Regions from separate parts of the Roseibium sp. SCP14 genome, predicted to be linked through region 2. Evidence: riboswitches for the same ligand, from Rfam matches in the RefSeq annotation. Region 2 holds a riboswitch; each other region holds the start of a gene.
What was found. A riboswitch is a leader RNA that binds a small molecule or an ion and turns the genes downstream of it on or off. The one in region 2 is predicted to bind thiamine pyrophosphate.

Region 1 (7,902 bases), on a different contig from region 2:
GCCCTGGGCGCGAAACATCAACGGCTTCTACGAGGCGGCCGAAGTTGTCGGATACCAGAATTTCAGGAATGTCGTTCGCTGGGTGGACACCTGCGTGAACCGGCCGGCCAGCGAGAAAGCAATCAACATTCCGGCGCGGGTCTAGCGCAAGGGTTTTTGAGGGAAAGGCGGCGGATCGTCGCTTTTCTCACGGCAATTAAAGAAAGCACAGTGCTATCTGGCCACTTTATTGCCGCCAAGCAGCAAGTCCAAGAGTTGGAGGAGATCGTGTTGGCGGTCTGCTTTTGTGCGCCCACTCAGCGCTTCCAGGCCGATCAGGCTGCCGTAAAGCAGCCTTGAAAAGCTTCGGCATTGCGGTTCGGGAATGCCGCAGTTTGAAAAGAGCTCCGTCACATAGTTCAATCTCTTTTCGTCGACCGTCTTGACGGCTTCAAAGGCGTGCTCATCGTATCGGCCCCAGTCCCGGATTGCAGCCTCTACGTTCACACCGCCATAGGCATACGTGTCGGTATTCGTTGCCACTTCCACCAGAAGGTAAAGTCTTCCGGCTGAGTTTTCGCCGGAATTGTCGACCAGTTGAATGATCGCTTCGGTTGCCTTGCGCTGCCAGTGCTCAAGCATCTGAAGTTTCAGGGCGGGTACATCCTTGAAATGCCAGTAGAACGACCCCTTGCTGACTTTCAGCTCACGGGCAATCGCCTCGGCTTTGATCGCTTGAGGGCCGCCCGCGCATAGGGCTCTGAATGCTGCCTGGATCCAGTCTTGTGACGTCAAGCGTGTCTTTTGTTCCTGCATGATTTTGCGACCATACGGTGGCGTATTGACAGGCGCAAGCAAGTCAACATACGGTGCCGTATGGTTTTGATCGGAGGTTCAAGTGGTCACGTCAGTTGCAAGTGTTCTCTTTCTTGTTTTGGCCGGGATTTCGGCTTTGCATCTCTATTGGGGCTTTGGAGGACTTTGGCCGGCGCGGGACGAAGCAACCCTTGTGCGTATGGTGGTCGGGGCAAAGGGCATGAGGCAAATGCCCGGCAGGACTTTAACCGTTGTGGTCGCTGGACTTATTGCGATTGCTGCAATCTTGCCGCTTCTGTCTGCAGGTATTCTGACCTATCCGGTCGCGACAGTTTTGCCGTCCGGACTGCTTCCGACAATGTTGAGTTTGTCGCTAGCCGGTATTGGGTTGATCTTTTTGGGAAGAGGAATTTTGAGCTATACGCCATATTTCGCCCACATGCAGGCCGAAGAGCCTTTCAGAACGCTGGACAGGCGATATTACGCGCCACTGTGCCTGGTTTTGGGGGCAGGTTTCATGTTCCTGGTGTTTTCCTGAGGGAGCCGACTTGTTTCTGTGAGACGGTTCGCAAATTCGCGTCATCACGTTCTGACCGTAAAACGAATTTCAACCCAGGTATTCGCGCAAGGCCGGAGGTGGACTTTCGAACAGCTCGGAAGTCGGCACAGGCGCGTGCGCGATGCCCTCGGCGACCAGCACCGTCTGATCCGCAATCCGGCGCGCATCTTCGGGAGCATGACTAACCATCAAGAGCGTCGTGCCGGTTTCGAGTGCAAGGTCTGAAACCAGATCCAGCATTTCAGTCTTCAGGGCAGGACCCAGGGCGGCAAAGGGCTCGTCCAGCAATAACAGTTCCCGCTTCTGCACCAGAACGCGGGCAAGAGCCGCACGGCTTTGCTGCCCGCCGGAAAGCTCCGAAGGTTTGCGTGTCGCCATGCCGTGCAGACCGACGCGTGCCAGGGCGGCCTGCACCTGGTTCCGCTCGTCCTTGGACAGTTTTCCGTTGGGCCGTAGTCCAAGCGCGACATTCTGTTCTGCTGTCAGATGAGGGAAAAGATTCCCATCCTGAAAGAGCATGGCAATCGGACGCTTGCCCGGGGAAAGGGATGTGAGATCTATCTGTTTCCAAAGGACTTGGCCGCGAGTGAGGTCACGGAAACCGGCAATCGTTTCCAGCAGTGTCGATTTGCCTGCTCCCGAAGGGCCAATGATCGCGACACGGCTCCCGGCCTCAATCACAAAGTCGGCATTCAGGGTGAAACCGCCATTGGCAATACTGCATTCGTCAAGCTTCAGCATGCCAACGTCCTCCGCGATCCAGGAGCCAGAAAACCGTCATTGATAACACGAGAAGCAGCAATGCACCGCCGGCAGCCGCCTGCATCTGGTAAGCCCCCATCAGTCGGTAAATCTGCAGCGGCAAAGTTGCAGTCTCGGCATTTGCAAAAAAGGTTATGACGCCGAGATCGCCCATTGAAAGAGCAGCAGCCAACCCGGCGGCAAAACCGATCTGGGGGCGCATGCGGGGGATCAGTATTCGGGAAAAGAACACTCTGCCTTCCATGTTGAGAGAAAGAGCCAACCGGCCATGCCGCTGGACGACATCGCGGGCAGCCGGGACAAGGATACGAAGGGCGAAAGGCAGCGCCATCACCGCATTCACCAGCGCAGTGACGGGCAGAGCAAGTGAGGTCGGATCGACCAGAGGCCGAAGCACAATGAACAAACCAGTGCCGATGACCAACGGCGAGGCGGCAAGCCCGAGGATACCGCTGACGTCCACGAAGCCGTATCGCCCGGTAGCGATGGTCGCCGCCATGGGAAGTGCCATCAACAACAGGACAAAAGTGCTCAGGGCTGCTACCGCCAGCGAGGTCATTGCTGCCTGAACCACGACCACCGGTAACGAGGCAAGGCCGACAAGGCCAGAGATCACCACCGACATCAGCGGCAGAAGAAGAAAGACTGAGGCAATCGCGATCCAAATCGTGTCGACAATCGGCTTCCCGCCATCCCAGCGGCGAATGGCCCGGTCAAGTCCGGCACCAAAGCCGTCCCCCCGCGAGAGTTTGAGTGCGGCGTATGCTGCTGCCGTTGTCAGGACCAGCTGCAGCGCCGACAGCATCGCTGCCCGGCTGAGGTCGAAGTCATACGTGAAGGCCTGATAGATCGCCAGTTCGATCGTCGTGGCACGGGGGCCGCCGCCCAGGGTTAGCGCAACTGCAAAGCTCGTCAGGCAAATGGCAAAAATCACAGCCAGAACGCCGGGAAGGATCCGCGCCAGCATCGGCAACTCGATCAGCCGGAACATTGAACGCTCGTCACAACCCAACTGGGCCGCGAGACGAAATCGTTCCGAAGGAACCTCCTGCCAGCCTTGCAGAATCAGGCGAGTGGCCAAAGGCAGATTAAAAAAGACATGCGCAAGGACAACGCCATGCAATCCGTAAATGCGGATAGGTGGCAGGCCGAAGAGGCCAAACGCGTCGGAAATCCACCCCGCGCGTCCGAAGACCTGGAGGAGGCCGATTATGGCCACGATGACGGGAAGGATGAAGGGAGCCCCGAGAAGGGCGATCAACACGCTTCGGCCCGGAAACCGCCGCCTTGCCAGCGCACGGGCAACCGGGATTGCCAATCCGGCGCTGATCAGGGCGGAAAGCACCGCCTGCGTAAGCGTAAAGCGCAGCGCTGCCCAGTCAGCCGGACCAAATCCTTGCCCGGCTTCAGCGCGCAGCGCAATTGCGGCCAGCGTGCCCAGAATCAGCGCGGCGACGACAGCCGCCGACGCGATCCCCGGGAACGGATTTACTGGCTGAGTGCGCCCAGCCATTCCGCCAACGCTTCTTCCCGCACTTTGGCGGCTTCATCAGCGCCCAAGAGTAGGGATTTTTCCGGAGTGTGCAGGGTTTCGAAGCCTTTTGGCAGTCCGCCCTCCGGAGTAATTGCAGGATACATCCAGTTCGTGGTCGGAATGATGGATTGGAACACGTCGGAAGTCATGAACTCCAGAAACTGATCGGCCAGTTCCGGCTGATCCGTGCCCGCCATTTTCGCAGCAACTTCGACCTGCATGTAGTGACCTTCGTCAAAGGCGGCAGCAGCCTTGCTGGCGTCGTCTTCGGCAATCAGGTGATAGGCCGGTGAGGTGGTGTAGCTGAGCACCATGTCCGCTTCCCCTTCGAGAAACAGTCCATATGCTTCCGACCAGCCCTTGGTGACAGTGACGATATTGTCCGAAAGACCTTCCCAGATTGCCGAAGCTTCGTCGCCATAAACTGCCTTGACCCACAGCAGAAGGCCCAGTCCCGGTGTCGACGAGCGTGGATCCTGAATGAGGATCTTGGTATCGCTCTCTGCCAGTTCGCGGAAGTTGCCGGGTGCCTCGGCGTCCTTGTTGTGCACGAAAGCGAAGTAACCCCAGTCGTAAGGCACGAAGGTTTCGTCGTTCCACTCAATCGGCAGCGCATATTCGGTGCGTACGGAATGGGGCGCGAAGAGGCCGGTTTCCTTTGCAGCGGCAATCAGGTTGGTGTCCAGACCAAGCACGATATCCGCGTCGGAATTCTCCCCCTCCAGCCGGATGCGCGACAGAAGAGCTGCGCCATCTTCGATGCCGACGAGGTTCAGCTCGCAATTGCAGACGGCTTCGAAAGCTTCCTTCACCTGCGGGCCGGGGCCCCAGTCGGAAACGAAGCTGTCATAAGTGTAGACGGTCAGCTGGGGTTTGTCGGCGGCAATCGCCGATGTTGCGCACAATAGTCCCGCAGCAAAGAGCAGATGTTTCATGTCATCCTCCATTGCGGCGAGAGGGCAAGGATGGATGAAACCGCTACCTTTCCCTCCGCCGGTTCTAGCCGGTTCAGGTTCAACGGGTTTGCCAGAACGGCATCTCAGCGCGAATTCCTCACGCACCCCGAGGTAAGGCCGTGATTATCTGGAAATGCGTCTGAGCACAACAGGATTACGGTTAGCTGGATAAAGATTGTGATGGCCTTACACCAGTGCATCCGATGAAGGTTTCTCGGGCGAACGCAGGTGCATTCGATCAATCCTCATTGAAAGCCCATGCCACCCCTGGTGCCGCAATTCGGCACAGACTGAAGTGACGGGTGGCTGCAAACGCAAAAAGGGCGGTCCGAAGACCGCCCTTTCCGTAAAGCTTTGAGCTTTGGACTTCTTAGAAGCCCATGCCGCCCATACCGCCCATGTCGCCACCCGGCATTGCCGGTGCTGCTTCTTTCTTCGGCAGCTCAGCAACCATGGCTTCGGTGGTGATCAGCAGACCAGCGACGGAAGCTGCGTCCTGCAGAGCAGTACGAACAACTTTGGTCGGGTCGATGATGCCGGCTTCGATCATGTTGACGAAGTCTTCGGTCTGAGCGTTGAAGCCGAAGGTGTCGTCGTCGTTTTCCTGGATCTTGCCAACAACGATGGAGCCTTCGACGCCAGCGTTTTCGACGATCTGACGGATCGGAGCTTCCAGAGCGCGCAGAACGATCTTGATGCCGGCTTCGATGTCGGAGTTGTCGGAAGACAGAGCGGAGACAGCTTTCTTCGCACGCAGCAGAGCGGTGCCGCCACCCGGTACGATGCCTTCTTCAACGGCAGCACGGGTTGCGTTCAGAGCATCGTCAACGCGGTCTTTTTTCTCTTTCACTTCGATTTCGGTCGCACCGCCAACGCGGATAACTGCAACACCGCCAGCGAGCTTGGCCAGGCGCTCCTGGAGCTTCTCGCGGTCGTAATCGGAAGTGGTTTCTTCGATCTGAGCCTTGATCTGACCAACGCGGCCGTCGATGTCTTCCTTGGAACCGGCACCGTCAACAATGGTGGTGGTTTCCTTGGTGATGGACACCTTCTCAGCGGTGCCGAGCATGTCGAGGGTCACGTTTTCCAGCTTGATGCCGAGATCTTCAGAGATCACAGTGCCGCCGGTCAGGATAGCGATGTCTTCGAGCATTGCCTTACGGCGATCGCCGAAGCCCGGAGCCTTGACAGCAGCGATTTTCAGGCCGCCGCGCAGCTTGTTGACAACGAGAGTTGCCAGTGCTTCGCCTTCAACATCTTCAGCGATGATGAGCAGCGGACGGGAAGACTGAACGACAGATTCCAGGATCGGCAGCATAGCCTGCAGGTTGGAGAGTTTCTTCTCGTGCAGCAGGATGAACGGCTTTTCCAGGTCAGCAAGCATCTTGTCAGCGTTGGTGACGAAGTACGGAGACAGGTAGCCGCGGTCGAACTGCATGCCTTCAACGACTTCCAGCTCGGTTTCCAGAGACTTGGCTTCTTCGACGGTGATCACGCCTTCGTTGCCGACTTTCTGCATGGCTTCGGCAATGTCTTTGCCGACCTGCTCGTCGCCGTTAGCGGAAATGGTGCCGACCTGAGCAACTTCTTCAGAAGTGGTGATGGTCTTGGAAGCAGCTTCCAGAGACTTCACAGCTTCAGCAGCAGCAAGATCAACGCCGCGCTTCAGGTCCATCGGGTTCATGCCGGCAGCAACAGCTTTTGCGCCTTCCTTGACGATAGCCTGAGCCAGAACGGTAGCAGTGGTGGTGCCGTCGCCAGCGATGTCGTTGGTCTTGGAAGCCACTTCGCGCACCATCTGGGCGCCCATGTTTTCGAACTTGTCTTCCAGTTCGATTTCCTTGGCAACGGAAACACCGTCCTTGGTGATGCGCGGTGCGCCGAAGGCCTTGTCGAGAACAACGTTACGGCCTTTCGGGCCGAGGGTTACCTTGACAGCGTTTGCGAGGGTGTCCACGCCTTTGAGCATGCGCTCACGGGCGTCGGAGGAGAATTTTACTTCTTTAGCAGACATGTAGTCGTCTCACTTAAATTGGAATGATGTTGAGATCAGAAGCGGTTCGCTGATTTAAGCGATCACGCCCATGATGTCGGATTCCTTCATGATCAGGAGGTCTTCACCGTCGATTTTGACTTCGGTGCCGGACCACTTGCCGAACAGGACGCGGTCGCCTGCTTTGACGTCGAGAGCTACGATCTCGCCGTTGTCTTTGCGAGCGCCGGTGCCGACAGCGATGATCTCGCCTTCCTGCGGCTTTTCCTTAGCGGTGTCCGGAATGATGATGCCACCGGCGGTCTTCTCTTCAGAGTCGACGCGGCGAACTACGACACGGTCGTGCAGTGGACGAAATGCCATAAGACTGTTTCCTCTCATGAGCGCGCCCCACGCAATTGGCAGCGCGCGAGACATGATAAATGGGTTGACTTGCACGGGAGAGATCCCTCCCGCAGCTTCTTAGCACTCCCTCAAGGCGAGTGCTAACAGCGCCATCGATTTATGTAGCCGTGCTCTGGTTGTCAATGCTTTATGAGGAGAATTTAATGTCTGCGAACGCTTGTCGTCTCTAGCTTGGTAAATACGGCGATGTTAGGGCGAAATTAACCCGTTTTCGCTCTCAGGGCAGCAAGGCAGGATTCTACCTCAGACAGCTGATCCGCGGATGGGGAATCCGACCGGTGGACCAGATAGCATGGAAGCGGATAGATGTCTTTCCCGATCAGTCGCAATTGACCGCTGGCCAGGTATTCTTCCAGAAGGAAATACGGGAAGAGACCGCGTCCGCCGCGTTTCAACAAGTAGCGAAGGCCCATAAGGCAATTGCCCAGGAAAAGATTTTGCTTGAAAGACGGGTCGGTAACGGCTTCGACATGATGCTGATATTGTCTCCCGAGATCCAGATTGATGAAGAGCGGATCGCCCGGGAATGCCTCGGTAGCCTGCACCTCGACGCAGACCAGCTTCTCTGGAGGAAGTTCCAGAAAGGAAACCTTCGGCTCTGTAGGCTTCTCATGGGTGAGGGCAACGTCCAGCATGTGGCTTGCGACCGCTTCGCTCACATCCGTGATGTGATCGAAATTCAGCGCGAAAACCAGCTTGCCGTATGTTTTCTCCAGATGGATCGTAAGGTCGACAAGAAGCGGATCCCAGATGCTGAGTTGCGCGCCGATCCTCAGCGAGATCCGGTTTGACACCCGGTTGGCAAGTTCCGTAGAGGCGATTTGCCAGAGTGAAATCATTTCCTCGGCGAATGGACGGAACTCCTGGCCGAACTCCGAAAGAACCGTCCCGCCGCCGC
Region 2 (7,902 bases):
GTCGGTGATACGCTGCTTGGCCGAAAGCGTGACCATTTCCGGCGTGATGATGTTCGCCTTGATCCCGGCGCGGCTGGACGTAACACCAACAGCCGGTGCGTTCGGATTGATGAAATGACCTTCCAGCTCATGGAAGACAGCCGAGCGGAAGCCGACACCGATTTCTGTCCCTTCGATTGGCTTGATGGTAACACCGGCCGTCGCACCAAAGCCCACGCTGCCGCCCTTCACCTCAGAGGTCGGAACCGTGGAAGTCACGGACGCCGCAAAAGGATAGGCTGACTTCAGGCGCACCTGAAGATACTCGACCTGAAGACCGAGCGCTGCCGAAAACATATCGTTGAACTTATAGGCCACAGTCGGGTTCGCATTCACGGAAAAGACTTCCGAGGAACGCGAATAGTACTGACCGGCCCAGCTTTGCTCAGGCTTTGTCGACAAACCGAATGGAGTGTTGATTGCAAAGCCGAAATACCAGTCATCATTGAGCCCGTAACTCATGTAAGTCGATGGGATCCAGGCGTCTGACGCAATATCGCCACTCGGCGCACTGCTGCCTCCGAAACCACCTGTCAAAGTGTTCACAAGCCCCTGCGGCGTGAAAGTTCCGTCAATATCGGATTGAGGAACAATGAAGGCGCTGTGGGATTCAACGGTCAGCCCGTGCCCTGCCCCCGTCAGCGTAGCCGGATTCCAGAACATCGAGGAGATCGAGTCTCCGGTCGTACCATTTCCCGCAAAAGAGGTTCCCTGATAATAGGCACTTTGCTCACGCAGGGCGAACCCGCCTGCATGCGCGGCACCCGCAACCATGGATAGAGCGATTGCTGAAGTTGTTATTAGAAGTGCTTTATTCTTGGCCCAGACCATGCGTTTTCTCCCGTCCCCCTCCCACCGGAGGAATCATGAACTCTGCTGACAGGATTTCCGAAGAACGCCTCTTGTTTCAACTCTCTAAAAAACTAAAACTGCTTGACCAATTCCTATGCCGCACTGCAAAATAACTTGTAAAACTAGGATTTCCAGAGAAATCAACTCCACAAAACCCAATAAAACCTCGCGTTCCAGCGTTGTTCGTCACCAGTCTGACACACTCCGGCTCACTTGCCTAAAAAATAGGCAGAAACCTCACGAGTTTCCGTTTACGTAATTAATTCCTGCAACGTTGCGGCTTTGCCACACGTTTCCTAAGGGAATGTGGACATATTGTGGGACAAATCCTGGCGCTTCCTCCGTATTTCAGACAATCGCGAATAAAGGGCAATCATTGGAAAAGAGATGAAAAACTACACTCTAGATTACACTTAAAAACACTAACCTCATTCCGAATGCTGACTTTCCGGGTCCGTAAAGTCGTTTCACGGCACTCACTGAACTGCCTTTCATCGGCGTTCCACGAACAGAGTGGGCAACGCTCTTCCAAAAATCAGGGAAAAGAGCCCTTCCGCACTGAGCGATTGCCGCGGTGACAGGCACCGCGGCGGACACTGTCAGCTGCTGCCGTCACGGGCAGCCATGAAACGGCGCATGGCAACGTCGCTCCAAGGAGCAAGGCGCTGCCTGGCAGCCATGTGGCTTTCATAAATCCGTTTGCTGAGTGGATCCCGCTCACCCGTTTCGGCAAGTACGATAGCTGTAGTCTCGCGCAATGCGTTCAGCACCTCGTCCGGATAAGGTTTGACGGTCACACCATCTTCTTCCTGAAGAAGCTGCAGGCTGCCTGCATTTTCCCAATCGCTCTCCGCCAGGGCTCGTCCGTTTTCTGCTCTGCAGGCTTCCAGGACAATGGCCCGCAACTCTTCCGGCAATCCATCAAGTGCAACCTGATTGAATATCGCTTCACCGGTGCCATTGGGTTCATGGAAACCAGGAGAATAGTAGTTTTTGGCGACCTTTTGAAAACCCATGGCCCGGTCCGACCAGGGCCCCAGAAACTCTGTGGCATCCAGAACACCGCTTTGAAGCGCCTGGAACAGTTCGCCGGGAGGCAGGCTGACGGGCGTTGCCCCTAGCCGGCGCATGACCTCGCCTCCAAGTCCCGGCATGCGGATCTTCAGACCTTTCAGGTCATCAAGACCATTGATGTGCTTCTTGTACCAGCCACCCATTTGAACACCGGTGTTTCCAGCCATAACGGGCTTCAGGCCGAAGGGCGCGTAAAGCTCGTCCCAGAGAGCCTGCCCGCCACCCTGCTCAATCCAGCTGATATGTTCATGCGGCAGCAGACCGAAGGGAATTGCGGTGAAATAGACCGAGGCGGGTATCTTGCCTTGCCAGAAGAAGGACGCAGTGTGCGCCATCTGAGCCGTGCCGGCTGCAACCGTATCGAAAACCTCAAGCGCGGGAACCAATTCCCCGGCTGAATAAAGCCGTATCTGGAAACGGCCACCGGACATTCTGGCGACCTGATCGACAATCCGCTGAGCGGTTACTCCAGGCCCGGGCAGGTTCTTTGGCCAGGATGTCACCATTTTCCACTCTATCGTGGCCTTTTCTTCGGCGATCGCCGGAGCTGCGAGTGCTGCGGAACCGACGGCAACAGAACTCCCGAGTAACGACCGCCGATTGATCATATTTTTTGACAGGTGAGATTTTTCTGACATGTCACATGCTCCAGAAGCGATAGAAATGATGGACGGGGCCGTGACCGGCTCCAATCTCGAGCTGGTCAGCCGCCGAAATGGCAGCATGGATGTATTTCTTGGCAGCTCTCGTTGCGCCTTCCAGATCGCTGCCCTTGGCGAGCTCCGCTGCGATTGCCGATGAAAGCGTGCACCCGGTTCCATGTGTGTTGTTCGTCTGGATGCGCTCCGCATGCAACCAGATGGCATTGCCGACCGCATCGAAGAACAGGTCAGCGCTTTCTTCACCTGTTCCGTGCCCTCCCTTGAGCAGGACGGACTTGCACCCGAGCCTCAGGAGATTCTCTGCCTGCGAGAGCATCTCGGTCTCATTGGCCGCAATTTCGGTCTCCAGCATCCGGGCAGCTTCGTGAAGGTTTGGTGTGATGACATCAGCGAGCGGCACGAGGACGGAGATCAGGCTCGATACGGCGCTGTCGACCAGCAACGGGTCGCCGGACGCCGCCACCATCACGGGGTCAAGCACCACGGGTCCGGTGTCGAGCGCCTCCAATCCACCGGCAACGGCCTCAATGATCTCGACGCTTGAAAGCATGCCGATCTTGGTAGCGTTGACTTTCAGATCCGAATAGACCGCATCCATCTGGGCACGTACGAAAGCGGGCGGGACGTCATGAATGGCACTCACCCCGAGAGTGTTTTGCGCCGTCAGGGCGGTCAGCACACTGGCACCGTAGACGCCATTTGCCGAAAACGACTTGAGATCGGCCTGGACCCCGGCCCCGCCACCGGAATCGGATCCTGCTATGGTCACCGCGATGGCGGTCATGTGTCTCTCCATTCTTGAATGAGAAAAGGAAATCAGGCCGTTTTCAGCCGCATTTCGATATCGTTCGCCGTGATTGAGTAAAGGGCGTCGAGAAGTTCCGGCACCAGGCTTCCCGGACCTCCCGCGCGGCTCGCGGCCAGTTCTCCGGCTATATTGAAGACCGACAGTCCACAGGCCGCAGCCAGAGCGGTGTCCGTCTCCACACAGGCAAAGGCTGCCAGCACGGCGCCACCGGCACATCCGGTGGCGGTTACGCGGGCCATGAGAGGATGACCGTTGCGCAGGCGAAAATCCTCACCCTGGCTTTCAATCTTGTCTTCAACGCCCGTCACAGCCAGCACGGTACCGGCCGATATCACCGCATCGGCGTCGGACCTTTGCGGAAAAAGTGCAGTCATTTCCGCCTCGTTCAGGCGCAACAGGTCCGGCTGGAAGTCCATCAACTCCTTTGCGAACGCGCAACGCACCGGAGACCGGTTCACGAAGACCGGGTCGATACTGACAGGACGCCCCGCCGCCTTCGCAGCCTTGATGGCAACCGGAATGGCTTCCCGGCGGCTTTCGTCCAGTGTCCCTAGATTGACGAGAAGAGCATCCGCGCTTTCAGCGAAACCGGCGACTTCCTCTTTGGCGATCGTCATCGACGGAACGGCGCCAAGCGCCAGCAAGGTGTTGGCCGTGAAGGTTTGCGCAACAGCATTCGTGATCGCGTGAATACGGGGCGACTTCTGCCGAACCCTCATCAACAGGTCAAAGACGGTTTCCGCCGACAGGTTCTGTGTGGAAGCAGCGATGGACAGGTTCATGCATCTCCTCCGAAAGGCTCCGGCTGCAAACCGGAATACTGTTCAAGAGGGAGAGCTGTGAATGCCCTGGCAATCTGCATCTCAAATCCCTCCGCCGGCATCACCCGGATCAGGTTCAAGGAGTTGGCCTTCCGCCTCTCAGCCCGATCCAGAATCGCCGGGCACCCCCATGAGATATCTGCACTGCTAACAAGGCGAACCCGTCATTGCAAGACTGTACAATGGTCGCAGGCTGCATCAGTGATTGACTGCGGACAACAGATAGGCGATGTCCATGGGCATCATTCCGCAACGTTTTCTTTTCCGGAGCATCGCATGACCCCGTTTTTCGTTATGATCAAATGCCAGTTGGGCAAGACCTATCAGGTTGCCAACGCGATCGCCGACGCGGAAATTGCCTCGGAAGTCTATTCCACCAGTGGCGATTATGATCTTCTGGTGAAGTTTTATGTCGATGACGATGCCGATATCGGACATTTCGTCAATGAAAAGGTCCACCCGATCGACGGTATTCAGGACACCAAGACGATCATTACGTTCAAGGCTTTCTAGTTTTTCGCCTGACGCTCTCCCCGCATCCGGAGCCATTGGAGGTCAGCATGCATTTTTTGAAAGTTTCCGCCTTTGTCATCGGCCTGGGTGTCTTTTCACTTGCTCCGCCTCCAACGGCAAATGCGCAAGGCATGCCGCCTGAACAGATCAAGCAGATACTGGACGTGACCAAGGCAAGCTGGGTTTCCTTTCGCGACTGGGAAGGACAGCAGCTGATCTACTTCACCCATCTGGAAGCCTGGAAGTGCGGGATCGACTATGTCTTTTACGGTCTGAATGATGGCCCTCTGGACCAGATGTGGGAACTGGACGCATGCGATCCGGACAACCCCAATGCGGTTCTGAAGGAAAAACCGTATATTGAATTGCCCGCAGGCTCGACAAACTCAATCAGCGTGCAGCTGGTCTTTCCCGACGGCTCCAAGAGCGCTGTCGAGACCTTCCACTATAAGCCCTAGAAAGCCACTTTCGCCTTTCCTGACCCGAAAGCTTCTCATTGTCATGATTTCGACGGCGAAGACGCACGGCGCGCCTTGGTGCGGTCGAGGCCGAGCCGATGTTCGCGGTAGATGACGAACACCCCGGCGGCGATGACGATCAGGGCACCGATCACCACTTCCGGCACGGGGATTTCGGAAAACACCAGCCAGCCGACCAGGATCGCCCACAGCATGTTGACATAGTCAAACGGGGCGATGGTAGAGGCATCGGCAAACCGATAGCTCTGTGTCAAGAGAATCTGGCCGACGCCTCCGGCAAGTCCGATCAGAACCAGCAGGCCTGCCGTTGAAAGATCCGGGACTACCCAAGTGTGTCCCGGTAGAACATATCCGAGCGGCAGCGTGAGTAGCGAAAGCACCGTGGACGCACCTGCAAACCAGGTCACGATGGTGGAGGTACGCTCGGTTTCACACAATTTGCGGACGGTGATCATCGCAAGAGCCGCGAACCCTGCTCCCAGCGCCCCAGCAAGCGCACCGAGCGTTGCGGTACTGTCCAGCTGCCCTTCGCCGAGATGGGGTGACAGCACCACCAGAATTCCCAGGAACCCTACCCCAACGGCGCTCCAGCGATAGATCCTGACCTGTTCGCCAAGAAGAAAGAACGCAAGCACGACCACGATCAGCGGCGTCGCAAAGCCGATGGCGGTCGCATCCGGAAGCGGCAGCAGATAAAGCGCGGTGAACGAGCAGACCATGGCCGAAAGGCCGACGGTCGCCCGTGTCAGATGCCCCTTTGGGTTGCGGGTCTTGAACGCCAGGCCAAGCTCGCCGCGCAAGGCGACCATCAAGAGAACCGGAAACAGTCCGAAGAAGTTTCGCGCGAACACCAGTTGTCCGATCGGCACGGTCTCCGCAGCGATCTTCAGCGCGGTTGCCATGACGAAAAACGTGAGCGTCGAGGCCAGCTTCAAAGAGATGCCGAGCAGTGGAGCCTGACGTGTCATACCTGCGGGTGCGGCTGGACCGGCAAAACGGGATTTGAGGCTGGTGAACGCCATGAATGTCATCCGGGGCCGGCGCAAAGTTCCACTCCCCTGACGCGCCGGTCCGAAGGATCGAGAGGAGCCACTGAAAGACCACCCGCGGCTGAAAAGAGCAGCCGAAAAATACAAAGTCCAAGCCGAAATAGGAGTGGAGTTGGGCGGGAGTTTGATTGGTTGGAGCCGCCAGTATCACGCCATGTGCAGAATATTGCAATTGATCGCGGCGCAGTTTTGCCGTTTTTTGCTTGCATGGCACCCATGTGGGAAGACATGCGTGAGGAAGATTGGGTCCTAAAATCTCTTCACAACTGCCTCAATACCTCTCGGTATTCTCCCTCAGGTGCACTAGCTACTTATAATCTTGGAAAACTCCGATTCGAGAGACGACTTGCAATGTTCCGTTCATATTTTTTAAGCCGCCGCTGGTTCCTTTGGGCCTGGGTGGGTTCTGCGTTGATCCTGAGTGTGACCTGGTTCAAGGTTCAACAGTCGGTAAGGATCAACGAATGGTACGGCACTTTTTTCGACCTGATACAAAAGGCGCTCCAAACACCAGGCAGCGTTGAATCAAAAGACTATTGGCAGGGCATTCTAGATTTCGCTGAAATCGCCACGGTTCTGATAACCGTTGCCGTGTTGCTGGAGTTCTTTATCAAGCATTTCATCTTCCGCTGGCGCACTGCCATGAACAACTATTACATGTCGCACTGGCACGCCGTCCGCCACATCGAGGGTGCAGCGCAACGTGTTCAAGAAGACACAATGCGATTTGCGAGAATTATGGAAAGCCTGGGCGTTTCTTTCATGCGCTCTATCATGACGCTCGTCGCGTTTCTCCCTATCCTTTGGCAACTGTCTGAACACATTACCGAATTGCCACTATTGGGGAAGGTTGACGGTGCACTTGTTTTCGCAGCGCTCATTTCGGCGGCTTTCGGGACAGTTCTTCTGGCTTTGGTTGGCATAAAACTTCCAGGTCTCGAGTTTCAGAACCAGAAGGTCGAGGCGGCTTACCGCAAAGAGCTCGTCTATGGTGAAGACCATCCTGAGCGTGCTGATCCACATACTGCAAATTCGCTTTTTGCCAACGTTAGAAAGAACTATTTCCGGCTCTTCTTCCACTATCTCTATTTCGACGTGGCGAGATGGGTCTATCTGCAGGGGGCGGTGCTAATTCCATTTATCGTACTTGCACCAACTATCCTTAGCGGCGCGATCACCTACGGCATTCTGACCCGCATCAGCTCTGCTTTCAGCCAGGTCGAAAACTCCTTCCAGTTCCTGGTGAACTCATGGGGAACGATCATCGAGCTGATGTCGGTCTACAAGCGGCTTCGCGCCTTCGAGGAACATATCTGGGAATATGAGCGCAATGGCGGTGAACCACGCCCCATGCCCGCAGAATAGGAACTTCCATTTCCAGACTGTTGCGAGCGGCGAGAGGCCAGATTGGGTTCTCATAAGCTGAGAACAAAAAAGGCGCCTGTTACAGGCGCCTTTTCGTGCTTGGAACATCGTTGCCGACAATTCTATTTCGCGGACTGGATCGCCTCCCAGACCCGCAAGGGTGTTGCCGGCATGTCGACAATTTCTCGCACACCTGCCCCATCCTTCAGCGCGTGCTGGATGGCGTTCATCACAGATGCG
Region 3 (7,902 bases), on a different contig from region 2:
GCCCCGGTCAGGTTGCCGGGGCTTGTCGTGTTAGCACCCGGGGCCAGGCCATAGGGTGCGGGAAAGCTGCTTTCAGGAGAGCAAAGACTAGATGGCGAATGTGGTAGTTGTCGGTTCGCAGTGGGGTGACGAAGGCAAAGGCAAGATTGTCGACTGGTTGTCGGAACAAGCCGATGTCATCGTAAGGTTCCAGGGCGGACACAACGCTGGACATACGCTGGTAATTGACGGCATCAGCTATAAGCTTTCTCTCCTGCCGTCAGGCGTTGCGCGTGAGGGCAAGTTGTCTGTTATCGGCAACGGCGTCGTGCTGGATCCGCATGCTCTGGCCGAAGAGGTCGAGCGTCTCGGAAATCAGGGCGTTGTCGTTACACCGGAAACGCTGCGCGTTGCGGAAAACGCCACGCTCATTCTGTCCTTGCACCGCGAACTCGATGCATTGCGCGAAAATTCCAATACGGGTACGCGCATAGGAACCACCAAGCGCGGGATCGGTCCGGCTTACGAAGACAAGGTCGGCCGGCGCGCCATCCGGCTTATGGATCTGAAGAACCTGACCACCCTGCCGGCAAAGATCGACCGTCTGCTGACGCATCACAACGCGCTGCGCCGTGGTCTGGGTCAGGAAGAAATTTCGGCACAGGCGATCTATGACGAGCTCGCGAGTGTTGCCGACAAGGTTCTGCCTTATATGGACAAGGTCTGGTATCTGCTGGACGATATGCGCCGTCAGGGCAAGCGGATCCTGTTCGAAGGTGCCCAGGGCGCTCTTCTGGATATCGACCACGGTACCTATCCGTTCGTGACGTCTTCCAATACGGTTGCAGGTCAGGCCGCAACAGGCTGTGGCCTTGGCCCGGGTTCCGTCGACTATGTGCTCGGCATCACCAAGGCCTACACCACCCGCGTTGGAGAAGGACCGTTCCCGACCGAACAGGAAAACGAGGTCGGTGAATTCCTGGGAACGCGCGGTCATGAATTCGGAACCGTGACAGGCCGCCGCCGCCGCTGCGGCTGGTTCGACGCTGTTCTTGTTCGCCAGACTGTCTGCACGTCCGGCATCAACGGCATCGCCCTGACGAAGCTTGATGTTCTGGACGGTCTTGATGAAATCAAGATCTGCATCGGATACGAGCTGGACGGTGAACGTATCGACTACCTGCCGGCCTCTCAGGGGGCGCAGGAACGGGTTGTTCCGATTTATGAATCTCTGCCAGGCTGGAAGGAGTCCACCGAAGGGGCGCGGACATGGGCTGACCTCCCGGCACAGGCGATCAAGTATGTGCGTCACGTCGAAGAACTGATCGGTGCACCGGTTGCATTGTTGTCGACCAGCCCGGAGCGGGACGACACAATTCTTGTGCAGAATCCTTTCCAGGATTGAGATCTGCCGCTTAAAGGTCTCAAATTGTGAAACAGCTGGGCGCGTTGCGAATCACAATGCGCCCACCGGGATTCGGAATCACACATTTGCGTGTTGATTGAAGAATCCATGTTAGGAAAACACTACTGTTAGGGTCGGTGTCGGCCAGGCATTTTTGAAGAATTGGCATTGGCCTGAAAAAACTTGCTATAAGCTTGAGAACGTTTTGAAATCTTGGGCCAGCAAATGAGATCCCAGCAGTTGGCCGGTAGGCAGGAAGATGGCTGATTACTATTCTATTCTGAAGAAAACGATCGCGTCCTTGCCCGAAAGCAACGGTGCTGCCCGCAGAAGCGTGTACAGCCGGGCACGAAACGCCATTGTCAATCAGCTCAAAGCCTATGAGCCGCCGCTGTCACCTTCGGAAATCACAGCGGAACAGCTGCGTCTGGAAGAGGCAATCCGGAAGGTCGAGGCAGAGGCTGCCCGTGAAAGCCTTGGACTAAGCCCCGCTGCGCCTACGGTGGAACCACCGGCGCCGCAAGCTCCCGAGCCTCAAGTCACTGACACTGAGCCCGAGGAACAGCCGGAAGAACCACAGGAAGAACCTGTCCAGGTTCAGGAGCCTGCTCCGGCCACGCAAGAAGGTGTTGCGGAAGAAGAAAACGTACCTTCACCGCTCAAGGAAACGCTTTCGGAAGCCGAGACGCTAGGAACCGCGGCGAATATGGCTGTCCAGAACGCCAAGGATGCAGCTGAACCTGTGGTGGAAAGCACGCCGGCAGATGATGGGCCGGCACGGCAAGAGCCCGTCTTCGAGCCACAGGCGCCTGATGACGATGGGATCTTCGAACCCGCTCCGGTAACTGACACGCCCGCCAAGCCCGAAGCTGAAGCCGAAACCGCAGCACCAAAGGCAAGTGAGGTGCCGGTTGAAAAGCCCGCACGAACCAAACGACAAAGGCCGAGCGCGTCTGATGCGCTGCGGGAAAAGTCTTCTTCAAACAGGACGTTGCCGATCGCGATCGCTGCCGTGATTGCGCTTCTGGTTGTTGGCGGCGGTGCCTATTTCTTCCTGTCTTCAGACGATCAACAAGCCGTTGTTCAGCCGGAAACGCAATCGGAACCGGAAGAAACGGCAATAGCATCCACCACTCCGGCTACGGATGAAACTCCGGCTGAAACGGCTGAGGCCGCTGACGATACAGCGAAAAACACCGACCGGCTGCTGGATGATGACGACCTCATCGCGCCGGATGCGCGAACAGTAACGACGACGACAATCAATCCGCAGGCTTTGCAGCCCGAACCGTCTCAGTCCGAGCCATCTCAGCCTGCGATTGTTTCGGGTGCCGACAATGGACCTGTTACGGCGACACCTGGTGCGGGAGTTGAGGCGCCTTCAGCTGTACCTGAAGGAAACCTCGCTGCGATTGCGCCGGAAGAAACGTCGCCAGGCGCTCCGGCGGCAGAGGCCGATAGCGGTGTCCAGCGCTCCATTCTCTATGAAGAAGGAGAAGAAGCTGGTGGTGCCGGCACAGCTGCTCAAGGAGCCGTTGTCTGGAACATCGAGGAAGAAACCAATCTCGACGGCAAGTCGCAGGCTGTCCTGAATGCGTCTATCGAGATCCCTGAAAGGGATGTGAAAGTCGATATCCGGATCAAGCCCAACGACGATACATCCTTGCCGGCAAGCCACCTTGTTGAAATCAGGTATGAGTTTCCGGAGAGCTTTGCCGCAGGCGATGTCGTGAATGTTCCCGGTCTGGTGATGAAGCCCACGGAAGAAGCCCGTGGAGATGCCCTGATCGGCGCTTCGGTGAAGGTTTCTCCCGGTTTCTTCTGGATCGCGCTTTCAAGTTTGCCGAACGAACAGGAACGAAATCTTGCGCTGCTGCGTGAACGCGGCTGGATCGATATTCCGATGCTTTATGAAAACGGCAAGCGCGGTATCCTGACTCTTGAAAAGGGAACCGCAGGCGCTGACGCGGTCGAAAAGGCGATTTCCGCCTGGCAGGCCGGCTAAGCGTCAGTCTTCGCTTCTGCACGATTATCAAGCAAAACTACAGCTTGCCTTTTTCGTTCAGGCAAGGCATGTTCCGCCTCGGTCCGAGGGGTGTTCCGGTTACCGGAACTGAGATGGCGTTGAGCCGAACCCTTAGAACCTGATCCGGGTCATGCCGGCGAAGGGACGGAATCCTTAGCCAATTCCCGGATCTCCATTGTCATTTTCGGCGTGTCCGAAGACGGGAGATCCTATGCTTTTTTGCCTGCTGCGGCAGCGGTTCCTGTATGTGCAGAACCTGCCTGCCGATCTGAATACCGCCGAAGCTCCGGCTCCGAACGGAGCGATGTCGTGAAGGCGTTTGTATCCACCATCGGCAGGTTTTTGCTTGGCGCGATTTCAGTGCTTGGTGTCTGGGCGCTGCTGGTTGCCGTTTTCCAGCCACCGACCTTCATGCTTCCCGGTCCGCTCGTGGTATTGCGGGCATTTCCGCAATATGCGGACTTCCTGCTGTACCACGCCGGCATTACCGCCTTGGAGACGGTGCTGGGCTTCTCTCTTGGCGTCTTGAGCGGCGCATTGCTGGCGATCTCCATCTGGCTGTTTCCGCTTGCTGGGCGTGTGGTGATGCCAACCATTCTCGTGACCCAGGCCCTGCCGGTCTTCGCCATTGCGCCTATTCTGGTGCTTTGGATGGGGTTCGGTTTGTCCTCCAAGATCGTAATGGCGATCCTGGTGATCTTTTTTACCGTAACCTCGACCGTATATGACGGCTTACGGCGGCTGGATACCGGTCTTGTGGACCTTGCCCGTCTTTACCGGGTACCGCGCCACCGTGAGCTGCTGCTGTTCCGACTTCCCGCCGCTTTGCCCGCATTTGCTTCCGGCATTCGCGTCGCTGCCGTTTTCGCGCCCATTGGCGCGGTGGTCGGTGAATGGGCGGGAGCAAAGGGCGGCCTTGCCTTCATCATGCTTCAAGCCAATGCCCGTGGGAACGCTGACCTGCTTTTCGCGGCTGTCATTCTGCTGGCCCTGATGGTGCTCGCGATGCGCTACGCCGTCGAATACTTCACCCGAATTCTTGTTCCCTGGCAGGTCGAAGACTGACTGCCGAACCCTGGAGGATTGAATGAAAAAGACACTCCTGTCCCTGACTGTCGCCGCGGGCCTCCTGGCCAGTGCTCCGGTTCAGGCTGCGGAAAAACTGACAGTTCTGCTGGACTGGTTCACCAACCCTGATCATGCTCCTGTCATTACCGCCCAGACCATGGGTTTCTTCGAGGCCGAGGGGCTCGAAGTTGAACTGATTGAACCCGCCGATCCGGCTATGCCGCCGAAACTAGTGGCTGCCGGTCAGGGTGATATCGCGATTTCCTACCAGCCGACGCTTCACGCCCACATCGAAGAGGGGCTGCCTGTCTCCCGTATCGGTACTCTGGTCGAAACGCCGCTCAACTCGCTCATCGTGCTGAAAGATGGGCCGATCAAGGAGTTGAAAGATCTGAAAGGCAAGACGGTCGGGTTTTCGGTCTCCGGCTTTGAAGATGCGATGCTTGGGCAGATGCTGCATTCGGTTGACCTGACTATGGATGACGTCGAGCTGATCAACGTCAACTTTGCGCTGTCGCCATCGCTCATGTCCGGACAGGTGGATGCGGTGATCGGTGCCTATCGCAACTTCGAACTGACCCAGATTGAAATTGAAGGCAAGGAAGGCAAGGCCTTCTACCCGGAAGAAAACGGCGTGCCGATTTTCGATGAGCTTATCTATGTCGTGAACAAGGACAAGATTGATGATCCTCGGTTCGTGAAATTCATGGCTGCCATCGAGGCGGCGACGATCTTCTTGACCAACCATCCGGACGAGGCCTGGAATGCGTTTATCGAGGCTTATCCGAACCTGAATGACGAGCTCAACAAGCGTGCCTGGGCTGATACGCTGCCGCGCTTTGCCAAACGGCCCTCAGCGCTCGACACGGGCCGCTACCAGCGGTTTGCAGAGTTCATGGCGGAAGCCGGGCTGATCAGCAAGGTTGTTCCGGTCGAAACCTACGCAGTTGAAATTCGCTGATACGTCGATCGCAACCAAGAAAGCGGCGCCGTCATTGTGCGGCGCTGTTTTCGTTTTGCGCTGCTTTCATATCGAACAGGATATCCTCGAAGCGCCCGTAGAAATCCATCAGGGACGGTGCCAGGATCTGCGCGGTCTCGAGTGCTTTTTCGGCATCCTCTAGCCGGCCTTCTTTCAATGCTGCCATCAAGCGCTCGTGCGTCGTTGCCAGCTCCTTGAATTCCTTCGAGTTTTTCAATGCCCTGTCACCGAGCAACGCATAGAGCTTTACCGGTTCGCTCTTGCCCTTGAGCGGAATTTCTCCCGCCTCCAGGAATGCAAAATCCGGCGCTTCGTTGCGGGTTTCCTCTGAGACAAGAAGTTCCGCGCCGATTGCCTTGCAGCTGGATTCGATACGTGAGGCGATGTTCACCGCGTCGCCGATGACCGAATAATTGAAGCGGCGCGCGGAACCCATGTTGCCGACGCAGACTTCGCCGCTGTTCAGGCCGATGCCGATCCTCACCAACTGCGTTTTGAGGTTTCTGGCCCTGAAGCCGAATGCATCCTTGTCATTCAGCTTGTCGACTACCTTCAGCATTGTCAGACCTGCCCGGCAGGCTCTGGCAGCATGATCGGGAACGGAGAGCGGGGCATTCCAGAACGCCATGATGCTGTCACCGATGTATTTGTCGATCGTTCCCCCTTCGACCTGGATCGAATCTGAGAGAGGCGACAGCAGAGTGTTCAGGAAACTGACAAGCTCTTCCGGTGTAAGTTGCTCGGAAATGGGAGTGAAACCGCGGATGTCCATGAACAGGATTGTCATCGGGCGAATTTCTCCGCCAAGCGTCAGCTGGTCGGGCGATTGTTCAAGTTGCGTCACCAGATCCGGCGACAGGTACTGGCCAAACGCCTGTCGGACAAATTTCTTTTCCCTTTCCGTCAGGAAAAAGAGCAGGGAAGAGGAGGCCGCGAAGACGAGAAAGGAGGTGACGGCCGGGTAGACCGGATCGATCAACAGGCCCTCTTCCCAGAAGAGATAAAGGGAACCTCCGACAAGACCGGATACGATGGCGGTCGCCAGAATTGCAGTGCCAAGACTGCCGATTGCCGGTAATGCCAGGATAACAATGGCGCCCACGGCAAAAGTTGCGATGATCTCCAGGCCATTCGCCCAGTCGGGCCGGAACAGGAATTGATCGAACAGGATCTGTTCGAGCGCCTGCGCATGAATGGAGACGCCCGGCACCAGCTCGCCAAGCGATGTTGCTCGAATATCCCGCAATCCGGCGGCTGACGCGCCAACAAGAACGATCTGTCCTTCGATGTAGGGGGCAAGTTCGGCAAGATTCCCGTCAGAAAGCAGCGTGTTTGCCGGTATGTACCGTTCTGGGTGGTCTTTCGTGTAATAAAGCCAAAGTTCGCCGGATGCGGTGGTTGGAACCGTGTATGCGCCAATCCTGACCGCGGTCACCGCTGCGTTGCCGGCGCTGGTCTCGCTGCTGGCCCCGGTTGAGCGGACAATCAGGCCCTTGGCCGCTTGCGCAACTCGGAGGGCCTCGGTCGTCAGACTTGGAAAAAGTGCTTGTCCGTCAGTGACGAGAAGAGGTGCCCTGCGGACGACGCCTTCCTGATCGTCCTCTGAAATGGAAATGGACCCAAGGCCGCTTGCGCTTTCCTGCAAGATTTCAAGGTTTGCGACAACTGCGGGGAAAGGCTTCAAGAAGCCAACGGGATTGTCTCCGGCGTAGGATATCCCGGCGACCTGGCGGGGCATGTCACCCGTATGTGTTGCGGTTACCGCGAACCCGAGAACCACTGGTGACTGACTGATCGTGCTTGCAAACTGCGCATCATGGTCGGGGAGGGATTTCAGCGATGATATCAGGTCGTCCGGCACATCCGGTCCGAGGCTCTCGCGCAATTGAGCGGGAGAAGTTCTGTCGGGCTCGGAAAACACAACGTCGAACACGATCGCCGCGGCACCGAGATCGGTCAGCGTCTCCACCATGTTCGCCAGCTTGGTCCGCGGCCACGGCCACTGGCCGATTTCTGCAATGGAGGCTTCATCGATGTCGATGATGCGCACAGGCGCGGGCTCATACTCCCGGGGTTTCATGCGCTGGTAATAGTCGAAGGTCAGCTCACGCATCGCCTTCAGGAAGCCCGGATCCGCGGAGCGCAATCCTGTCATGAATGCCAGAACAATACAGGCAGAAGCGGCAACGAGTACGCGTTTGGAAAAGAGCGTTTTCAGAAACAGGCGCATGACTATCGATCTTGAGTAAACAGGATCAGCCTAGATTGCGCTTGAAGGCATCGCAAGGGAACTCGGGTCTTGAAAAGAAAAACGCCGGAGTTTGGGCTCCGGCGTTCTATCAAACTTGTTTTCAGGCGTGTCAGGCGACCGGCTGCTGTTCCATCGAGCGTGCACTGTTGCGAACAGCCTTCTGCACCTTTTCAAAGGCGCGAACTTCGATC
Region 4 (7,902 bases), on a different contig from region 2:
CTTCGCCGTCGTGCCATTCATAGGCAAAGCGGACCGCGATCCGATTGTCGGCAAATGTCCAGAGTTCCTTGATCAGGCGATACTCGAATTCCCGCTGCCATTTGCGCGTGAGGAACGCGACCACCTGTTCCCGCCCAACTGGAAACTCGGACCTGTTCCGCCAGACAGTGTCGGGCGTGTAGGCAAGGGCAACCTTTTCCGGGTTGCGGCTGTTCCAGCCGTCTTCTGCTGCGCGTACTTTCTGCCGGGCGGTTTCTTCCGTGAATGGCGGGAGAGGGGGACGTTGTTCGGTCATTTATTGAGATCCAGAGCGAGAACTTGCGGGGTTGGTGGAGGGGGCACGTTCTCCGCAACTCTCATCTCAACCGAGCGGTTTTGAAATGTGCTCATCACAAGCAGCAGCACAGTGAGCACGGCACCGAATGCATAGAAGCTGCGCGGGAAAGCTGGTCTGACGGAAAACATCGTGAGCCTCCTGACATCGAACAGAGTTTATGTACTGTTCTGTTCAGTAATGAATCTTATATGTACCGATCAGTTCATTTGCGCAAGCGAGAATTTTGACCTTGAGAAAACTGTCAGAGAAGCGTGTTGTGAATGGAAGATAGTCAAAAATCGATAGAAAATAAGATGTTAAGCAAAGGGTGGAAAGAGGATAAAGGGAGCGCAAACATGCGCTCTTCAAAAAGACTTGAAAAGAAACCGGTCAAATAATATTTACAGGTCAGTACGGAAAGGGGATTCATGCGCCCGAGTAAACGAGACGAACTTGTCCGAAAGGCACAGGCGATTTTCTACCGGGACGGTTTTCATGCCACGGGCATGGATGCGCTGGTGGCTGAGACCGGTATCTCTAAGACCACAATGTTCAAGCACTTCCGGACCAAGGATGACCTGATCCTGGCCGTCCTGCGATACCGCGATGAAACTTTTCGGAACTGGTTCTTCCGCAAGTTGGACGACACTGCGTTGCCGCCGCGCCAGCGCCTGTTGGCTGTCTTTGATGTTCTGAGGGAGTGGTTTGAAGAAACTGACTTCAAGGGCTGCATGTTCATCAAGGCCTCTGCGGAATTTCAGGATCCTGAGAGCCCGGCTTACATCCAGTCCGCCGAACACAAGAGGCTGCTCAAGACGGCCCTCAAAACGTTGGCTGAGGAGGCAGGAGCGGCCGATCCGGATTTGCTTGCGCGTCAGTTGCTTCTTTTGAAGGAGGGGGCGATTGTGGCAGCTCATATGGGTTTTGACCCGGATCCTGCAGGAGCTGCGAAGTTGTCGGCGGAGACCCTCATTGCTGCCCAGTTTGGAAGCTGACTTAGCCAAGGATCTGTTGAAGCCGTGCTACGCCTCAGGTTTGACTTGCGGACGGCATTAAAAAAGCCGGGCCAAATTGCCCGGCTTTTGAATAATGAAATTTGAGATCAACGCGTTACGACGATCTTCGAACCGACTGAAACATTCTCATAAAGATGGATGATGTCTTCGTTGGCAAGGCGGATGCAGCCGGAAGAAACTTCCGAGCCGATCGTCCATGGTTCGATCGTGCCGTGAATGCGGTACAGGGTGGAGCCGATATAAAGGGCGCGAGCTCCCATCGGGTTGCGCGGGCCACCCGGCATGTAGGCAGGAAGAATACGGCCCTTCCTGCGCTCACGAGCGCGCATCTGTGCCGGAGGAGTCCAGCTCGGCCATTCCGCCTTGCGGGTAATGCGGTGCGTCCCGGCCCACTGGAAGCCGTCTTTGCCGACACCGACACCGTATTTCATCGCTTTTCCACCCGGCAGAACGTGGTAGAGACGACGCTCGGACGTGTTAACGACGATCGTGCCCGGCTTGTAAGGGCCGCTGTAGCGTACCTTTTTCCGCTTGATCGGCGATTTGCCGCCCGGATGGTATTTGGGTGTTACCCATGTGTTCGTGCTGTGGTCGAAGAAGCCGGCCCGCGCGGAAGCGTCGGCTGGAAGCATCAGCGCTCCGGCTATGACAGCAATCATTGCATATAAAAAAGTCTTCATCTTTTTTCCCCCATCAGCGCCCAGCCCACAAATGGCGCGCTTCAAATCGAAGGTTACGTTAGGAGAATGTCCTTGCCGCACTGTTAACAATCATGACCCAAAATGGGCGTGAAAGGAATCTCACGTTGATGTGAGTTCGCTTGAGGTCGTTCAAATCTGCTGAAATTGCAACGAAATTATGCTCGAGCAGTTCGTTGTCCTGACAAATCTCGTCAAACGTGCTGATATTAATACCGATGTTCCGGTTGAGTGTTGATTTTGAACCTATCAGCGGAATTTTTGAAATTCTCTGCAGAAAAATGTGCAAAGGAAGCCGCTTTGGGGGCTCTCGGACCAGCGCAGACTGTGTGATTCCGGACTGTGACGCCGGGGGCTGGAGAGTTCAGCCTCCGGCGGATGCCTTGGTCAGGTGTTCTGATCAGTGATCGGCATGTAAAGGTCTCCCCCCTCGCGATACTTCATTGCCATCTCGGCCATGCCTGTTTTCTGGGCCTCGGCGCGGATGTCGTGGCTGATCCGCATTGAACAGAATTTCGGTCCGCACATGGAGCAGAAATGCGCAACCTTGTGGGCTTCCTTCGGCAATGTCTGATCGTGAAAGTCACGTGCCGTGTCAGGGTCTAGGGACAGATTGAATTGGTCTTCCCACCGGAACTCGAACCGGGCGCGAGAAAGCGCATCATCGCGTGCCTGAGCACCGGGAAGACCCTTGGCTAGGTCGGCTGCGTGCGCGGCGATCTTGTATGTGATCACTCCGGTTTTGACATCGTCGCGATCAGGCAGGCCCAGGTGTTCCTTGGGAGTGACGTAGCACAGCATCGCACAACCGAACCAGCCGATCATTGCCGCGCCGATGCCGGACGTTATGTGGTCGTAGCCCGGCGCGATGTCCGTCGTGAGCGGTCCGAGCGTATAGAACGGCGCCTCGTCACAGCACTCCAGTTGCTTGTCCATGTTCTCCTTGATCTTGTGCATGGCGACGTGGCCTGGACCTTCAATCATGACCTGACAGTCCTTGTCCCAGGCGATCCTGGTGAGTTCACCCAGGGTTTCGAGCTCGGCGAACTGCGCCTTGTCATTCGCATCGGCGATGGAGCCGGGGCGAAGGCCGTCGCCGAGGCTGAAGGAGACGTCGTAAGTGCGGCAGATGTCGCAGATTTCGGCGAAATGCTCGTAGAGAAAGCTCTCCTTGTGGTGATGCAGGCACCACTTGGCCATGATCGAGCCGCCACGGCTGACAATTCCGGTCACCCGGTTCGCTGTCATCGGCACCATGTGAAGCCGCACGCCTGCGTGGATCGTGAAATAGTCGACACCTTGCTCTGCCTGTTCGATCAGGGTGTCGCGGAAGATTTCCCAGGTGAGGTCCTCGGCGACACCACCGACTTTTTCAAGCGCTTGGTAGATCGGGACGGTGCCGATCGGAACCGGTGAATTGCGAATGATCCATTCGCGGGTGTTGTGAATGTTTCTGCCCGTCGATAGGTCCATCACGGTGTCCGCACCCCAGCGGATTGCCCACACCATCTTGTCGACTTCTTCCGCCATGGAGGAGGTGACGGCAGACGTGCCCATGTTGGCGTTGACCTTCACCAGAAAATTCCGGCCGATGATCATCGGCTCGCTTTCCGGGTGATTGATGTTTGCCGGAATGATCGCGCGACCGGCGGCCACTTCGTCGCGCACAAATTCCGGTGTGACCAGGTCGGGAATGTTTGCGCCCCAGTCGTTTCCGTCCCGCCCGGTTGCCGCCTTGCGTTTCTGGTTTTCCCGGATGGCGATGTATTCCATTTCCGGGGTTACGATCCCGGCTCGGGCATAAGCGAGCTGGGTGACCGGGCGGCCATCCTTGGCGCGCAAGGGCTGCGAAGTGTTCGGAAACTCAGGCACGAGCCTTTCTGCCGATACGAAGCCGTTATCGGCGGGTTGAATGGTGCGGCCGTCATATTCCTCGACATCGCCTCGCTTCAAGATCCAGTCGCGGCGTGTTTTGGAAAGACCGGCGGCAATATCGATGGTCGCCTCCGGATCGGTGTAAGGGCCGGACGTGTCGTAAACCGTGACCGGCGGCTCTCCAGCGGTCGGATGCAGGCCGATCTCTCGCATCGGAACGCGGATATCGGAATGATATTGCCCGGAAACGTAAATCTTCCGGGAGGCCGGCAGACAGCCGGTGGTGATGTCAACTGAGGGAGTGGTCAAGGTTCTCTCCTAGCGCTGTTTGCTCAGAAAGACCCGTCGTCATGCTTTTGCAGGAAAGGGGAGCTGTTGACCATGAAAGGTCGACCGGAAAGCGGCCCGCTCTGAATGCTTCCTACGCCAGTATCACCTGGGTCAGGTTCAAAGGGTCGCTTCACTCCGCTCGCGCGATGTCCACCTCTCAGCCCCCTTAGCGGGGCTCCCCTGCAAGGCCGGAGCGTATTGGCTGAAGAACGATTCTGTCAATCACCTGATGCGGCGATCAATGAGTCCAGTCACGGCAAAAAAACAGGCAGCCGAATGGCTGCCTGCGTGTCTTGCGGATTTTGGAGGGGCTCAGCTCAGGTTGAGCTCCTTGAAGAAGTCGTTGCCCTTGTCATCGACCACGATGAAGGCCGGGAAGTCCTCGACCTCGATCCTCCAGACGGCTTCCATGCCCAGTTCCTCGAATTCGACCACTTCGACCTTCTTGATACAGTCCTGGGCAAGACGGGCGGCCGGGCCGCCGATGGAGCCGAGATAAAAGCCGCCATGAGCCTGACAGGCGCGGCGGACCTGCGCCGAGCGATTGCCTTTGGCCAGCATGACCATGGAGCCACCGGCTGCCTGGAACTGATCGACATAGGCATCCATTCGCCCAGCCGTTGTCGGTCCGAAGGAGCCGGACGGCATGCCTTCCGGTGTCTTGGCCGGTCCGGCATAGTAGACGGGATGATCCTTGATGTAATCGGGCAGTGGCTCTCCGGCTTCCAGGCGGTCACGCAGCTTGGAATGGGCCAGGTCGCGCGCCACGATCAGCGGACCGGACAAGGACAGGCGCGTCTTGATCGGATGCTTGGAGAGTTCTCCAAGGATTTCCGGCATAGGCTTGGTCAGGTCTATCTTCACCACATTGTCGGAAAGGTGATCGTCGGTCACTTCCGGAAGGTACTTTTCCGGATGCATCTCAAGCTGTTCCAGGAAGATCCCGTCCTTGGTGATCTTGCCGACAGCCTGACGATCGGCGGAACAGGAAACGGCAAGGCCGATCGGCAGCGAGGCTCCGTGGCGCGGTAGGCGAATGACACGCACATCGTGACAGAAATACTTGCCGCCGAACTGTGCGCCGACACCTGTTGCCTGTGTAAGCTTGTGTATTTCCTGTTCCAGCTCGGTATCGCGGAAGGCATGGCCGAGCTCGGATCCCTCCGTCGGAAGGTTGTCCAGGTACCGCGCGGATGCCAGTTTGGCAGTCTTCAGGTTCAGCTCGGCCGACGTGCCGCCGACAACGATGGCCAGGTGATAGGGCGGACAGGCCGCAGTGCCGAGCGTCAGGATCTTTTCCTTCAGGAATTCAACCAGCCGGTCATGGGTGAGCAGAGACGGTGTTCCCTGGAAGAGAAAAGTCTTGTTGGCCGAACCACCGCCCTTTGCCATGAACAGGAACTTGTAGGCGTCTTCGCCTTCCGCATAGAGCTCGATCTGCGCGGGCATGTTGTTCTTGGTGTTTTTTTCCTCGAACATGGAAAGCGGCGCAAGTTGGGAGTATCGGAGGTTTTTCCTGAAGTACGCATCGCGTGCACCTTCTCCGAGCGCCGCTTCATCCGACCCGTCAGTCCAGACACGGCGGCCCTTCTTGCCCATGATGATGGCTGTGCCGGTGTCCTGACACATGGGCAGGACGCCATGCGAGGCGATATTGGCGTTCTTGAGAAGATCGAATGCGACAAACTTGTCGTTCTCGGTTGCTTCCGGATCGTCCAGAATTTTCTTCAGTTGTTCCAGGTGGCCCGGACGCAGGTAGTGGTTGATGTCCTTGAAGGCTTCCTCGGCAAGCAGGCGCAACCCTTCCGGTTCCACCATCAGGACGTCTTCGCCGTTGAACTCTTCTGTTCTGACATAATCGGATGTCAGCTTGCGATACGTCGTTTCGTCTTGGCTTTGCGGGAAAAGAGCGCTGTGCTGATAGTCGGGAGGGGTGACGGGAGCGTTCATGGGACAGCTTTCCTGATCTGGCTTCTGCCGGTTCGAGCGCGAACCGGCTGCGCTGGAGCAATGAGTGGTGTTCTCATACGGCAAAAAGGCCACGGACGCCAAGTGCCGTGGCCTGCCCAATTGGTCGGACCCCAGGTTTGCCGGATTACCGCGTGGCGGTCAGATCCAGGGTAACTGTCACGATATCGCCCACCGTATCAGTGCCCACACCTGCACCGAGCTTGTAATCCAGGCGGTTGAGGATTGCCTTGCCTTCGGCCTTCGCCGTGTCGCCGTCAATCTGCAGCGTGAAATCCAGTTCCACCGGATGGGCAACGCCCTTGATGGTTACGGTGCCGCTGGCGCGGTAGCTGTTGCCTTCAACCAGCGAAACACTGTCAGCCTTGAATTCGGCGGCCGGGAACCCGTCTACATCGAACCATTCCTGGCCAGGCAGCGTGCCATCGAATTGCGGATTGCCGGTCGTGGCGCTTGCCGGATTGATTTCGGCGGAAATTTTCGCAGCTTCCGGTGCGTTCGGATCGAAGTCGATGTTCGCGGTCCAGGTGGCAAAGGTACCTGCAAGCGTGTTGCCTGCCTGATTGACCTCAAAACCAAGCGTGCTCTGCGCAGGGTCGACAGTCCAGGTTTCGGCGAACGCAGAATTGGAGAAAGTCGAAACGGCTAAAATGGGGAGTACAAATACTAGTTTTTTCAGAGCCATGTAGTGTTTTCCTAAAGCTATCTATCAGGTGTCGTTTTTTGCAGGTGCCGTGGATACCATGCGCTTCAGCGTGTCATCCCGGGCAATGAAATGATGCTTGAGCGCTGCCGCGACATGCACGACGATCAGCGCAATCAGAAGGTAGGCACCATACTGATGCAATAGTTTGAAGAAGCTCTCTGCCTGTTCCTTGGACCCCAGCATTTCGGGAACCGGCAGGTGAGGCACGGGTTGCACATTGAACAGAATTGTCGGAATGCCCCAGGGAGACGCTGAAACCATGAACCAACCGGTGATCGGCATCGCGAATATCAGTGCATAGAGACCGACGTGACCCAGATGTGCTCCGATTTTTTCCAGCGGGTGCATGCCCTCGGGCAGTTTTGGCGACGGATTGAACAGTCGCCAGACCAACCGCAGCACTCCGAGCGTCAAAACGACAAACCCGATGGACTTGTGCAGCTGGAACAACTGGAAAGTCGCAGGGTCGGTTTGCGGCAGCGTGGTCAGATAAAGACCGAATGCGAGCATGCCGATGATCAGGAGGGCCATCGTCCAATGGAAGAAGATGGCTATTTGCCCATACCCTGTCGATGTATTGCGCAGCATGTCTGTTCCCTGGAAAGGGGAAGCCGGTCGAAACCGGCTTCCGCAATGATCTCTTTAGTTGGTCTGAGCAGCGGTAAGCGCTTCTGCGTGGAAAGTCACGTTCACTTCATCGCTGACGTAGGGAACGTACTTGTCCATGCCGAAATCTGACCGTTTCAGGACGGTGGTGACGGCAAAACCGGCCGCTTCTTTTTTGGCCATTGGATGTTCACCCATCGCGGTCACCTGAACCTGCAACGTGACCGGCTTGGTGATGTCCCGAATGGTCATGTCGCCGGTAACTTCCAGCTGGTTCTCACCGGTTTGCTCAACCTTGGTGCTTTTGAAGGTTGCTTTCGGAAACTTTGCAGCGTCGAAGAAGTCTGCGCTCTTCAGGTGTGTGTCGCGATCCGCCCAGAAAGTGTC

Region 1: another riboswitch for thiamine pyrophosphate. It lies ahead of thiB (thiamine ABC transporter substrate binding subunit); the one in region 2 lies ahead of ABLQ08_RS18190 (hydroxyethylthiazole kinase).
Region 3: another riboswitch for thiamine pyrophosphate. It lies ahead of ABLQ08_RS11545 (ABC transporter permease); the one in region 2 lies ahead of ABLQ08_RS18190 (hydroxyethylthiazole kinase).
Region 4: another riboswitch for thiamine pyrophosphate. It lies ahead of thiC (phosphomethylpyrimidine synthase ThiC); the one in region 2 lies ahead of ABLQ08_RS18190 (hydroxyethylthiazole kinase).

The regions. Positions count from the first base shown of each region.
Region 1 is NZ_JBDZYH010000001.1:1,310,995-1,318,896, reverse strand. Features, by position in the region: gene ABLQ08_RS06050 (glutathione S-transferase N-terminal domain-containing protein) at 1-145, shown strand, start outside; gene ABLQ08_RS06045 (TetR/AcrR family transcriptional regulator) at 214-795, opposite strand; gene ABLQ08_RS06040 (DUF3995 domain-containing protein) at 878-1,333, shown strand; gene ABLQ08_RS06035 (ATP-binding cassette domain-containing protein) at 1,403-2,095, opposite strand; gene ABLQ08_RS06030 (thiamine/thiamine pyrophosphate ABC transporter permease ThiP) at 2,082-3,629, opposite strand; gene thiB (thiamine ABC transporter substrate binding subunit) at 3,605-4,585, opposite strand; TPP riboswitch at 4,618-4,725, opposite strand; gene groL (chaperonin GroEL) at 4,977-6,620, opposite strand; gene groES (co-chaperone GroES) at 6,675-6,962, opposite strand; gene ABLQ08_RS06010 (LysR family transcriptional regulator) at 7,205-7,902, opposite strand, start outside.
Region 2 is NZ_JBDZYH010000004.1:254,807-262,708, reverse strand. Features, by position in the region: gene ABLQ08_RS18205 (OmpP1/FadL family transporter) at 1-870, opposite strand, end outside; gene ABLQ08_RS18200 (TRAP transporter substrate-binding protein) at 1,491-2,603, opposite strand; gene thiD (bifunctional hydroxymethylpyrimidine kinase/phosphomethylpyrimidine kinase) at 2,605-3,411, opposite strand; gene ABLQ08_RS18190 (hydroxyethylthiazole kinase) at 3,444-4,217, opposite strand; TPP riboswitch at 4,286-4,396, opposite strand; gene ABLQ08_RS18185 (Lrp/AsnC ligand binding domain-containing protein) at 4,533-4,769, shown strand; gene ABLQ08_RS18180 (hypothetical protein) at 4,817-5,227, shown strand; gene ABLQ08_RS18175 (DMT family transporter) at 5,269-6,270, opposite strand; gene sbmA (peptide antibiotic transporter SbmA) at 6,649-7,662, shown strand; gene ABLQ08_RS18165 (xanthine dehydrogenase family protein molybdopterin-binding subunit) at 7,785-7,902, opposite strand, start outside.
Region 3 is NZ_JBDZYH010000002.1:933,812-941,713, reverse strand. Features, by position in the region: gene ABLQ08_RS11555 (adenylosuccinate synthase) at 92-1,384, shown strand; gene ABLQ08_RS11550 (hypothetical protein) at 1,644-3,389, shown strand; TPP riboswitch at 3,466-3,572, shown strand; gene ABLQ08_RS11545 (ABC transporter permease) at 3,720-4,475, shown strand; gene ABLQ08_RS11540 (ABC transporter substrate-binding protein) at 4,498-5,439, shown strand; gene ABLQ08_RS11535 (CHASE2 domain-containing protein) at 5,471-7,690, opposite strand; gene rpoH (RNA polymerase sigma factor RpoH) at 7,821-7,902, opposite strand, start outside.
Region 4 is NZ_JBDZYH010000001.1:3,925-11,826, reverse strand. Features, by position in the region: gene ABLQ08_RS00055 (nuclear transport factor 2 family protein) at 1-295, opposite strand, end outside; gene ABLQ08_RS00050 (TetR/AcrR family transcriptional regulator) at 745-1,311, shown strand; gene ABLQ08_RS00045 (L,D-transpeptidase) at 1,419-2,012, opposite strand; gene thiC (phosphomethylpyrimidine synthase ThiC) at 2,418-4,214, opposite strand; TPP riboswitch at 4,307-4,427, opposite strand; gene ABLQ08_RS00035 (fumarate hydratase) at 4,548-6,185, opposite strand; gene ABLQ08_RS00030 (YceI family protein) at 6,331-6,888, opposite strand; gene ABLQ08_RS00025 (cytochrome b) at 6,913-7,497, opposite strand; gene ABLQ08_RS00020 (YceI family protein) at 7,552-7,902, opposite strand, start outside.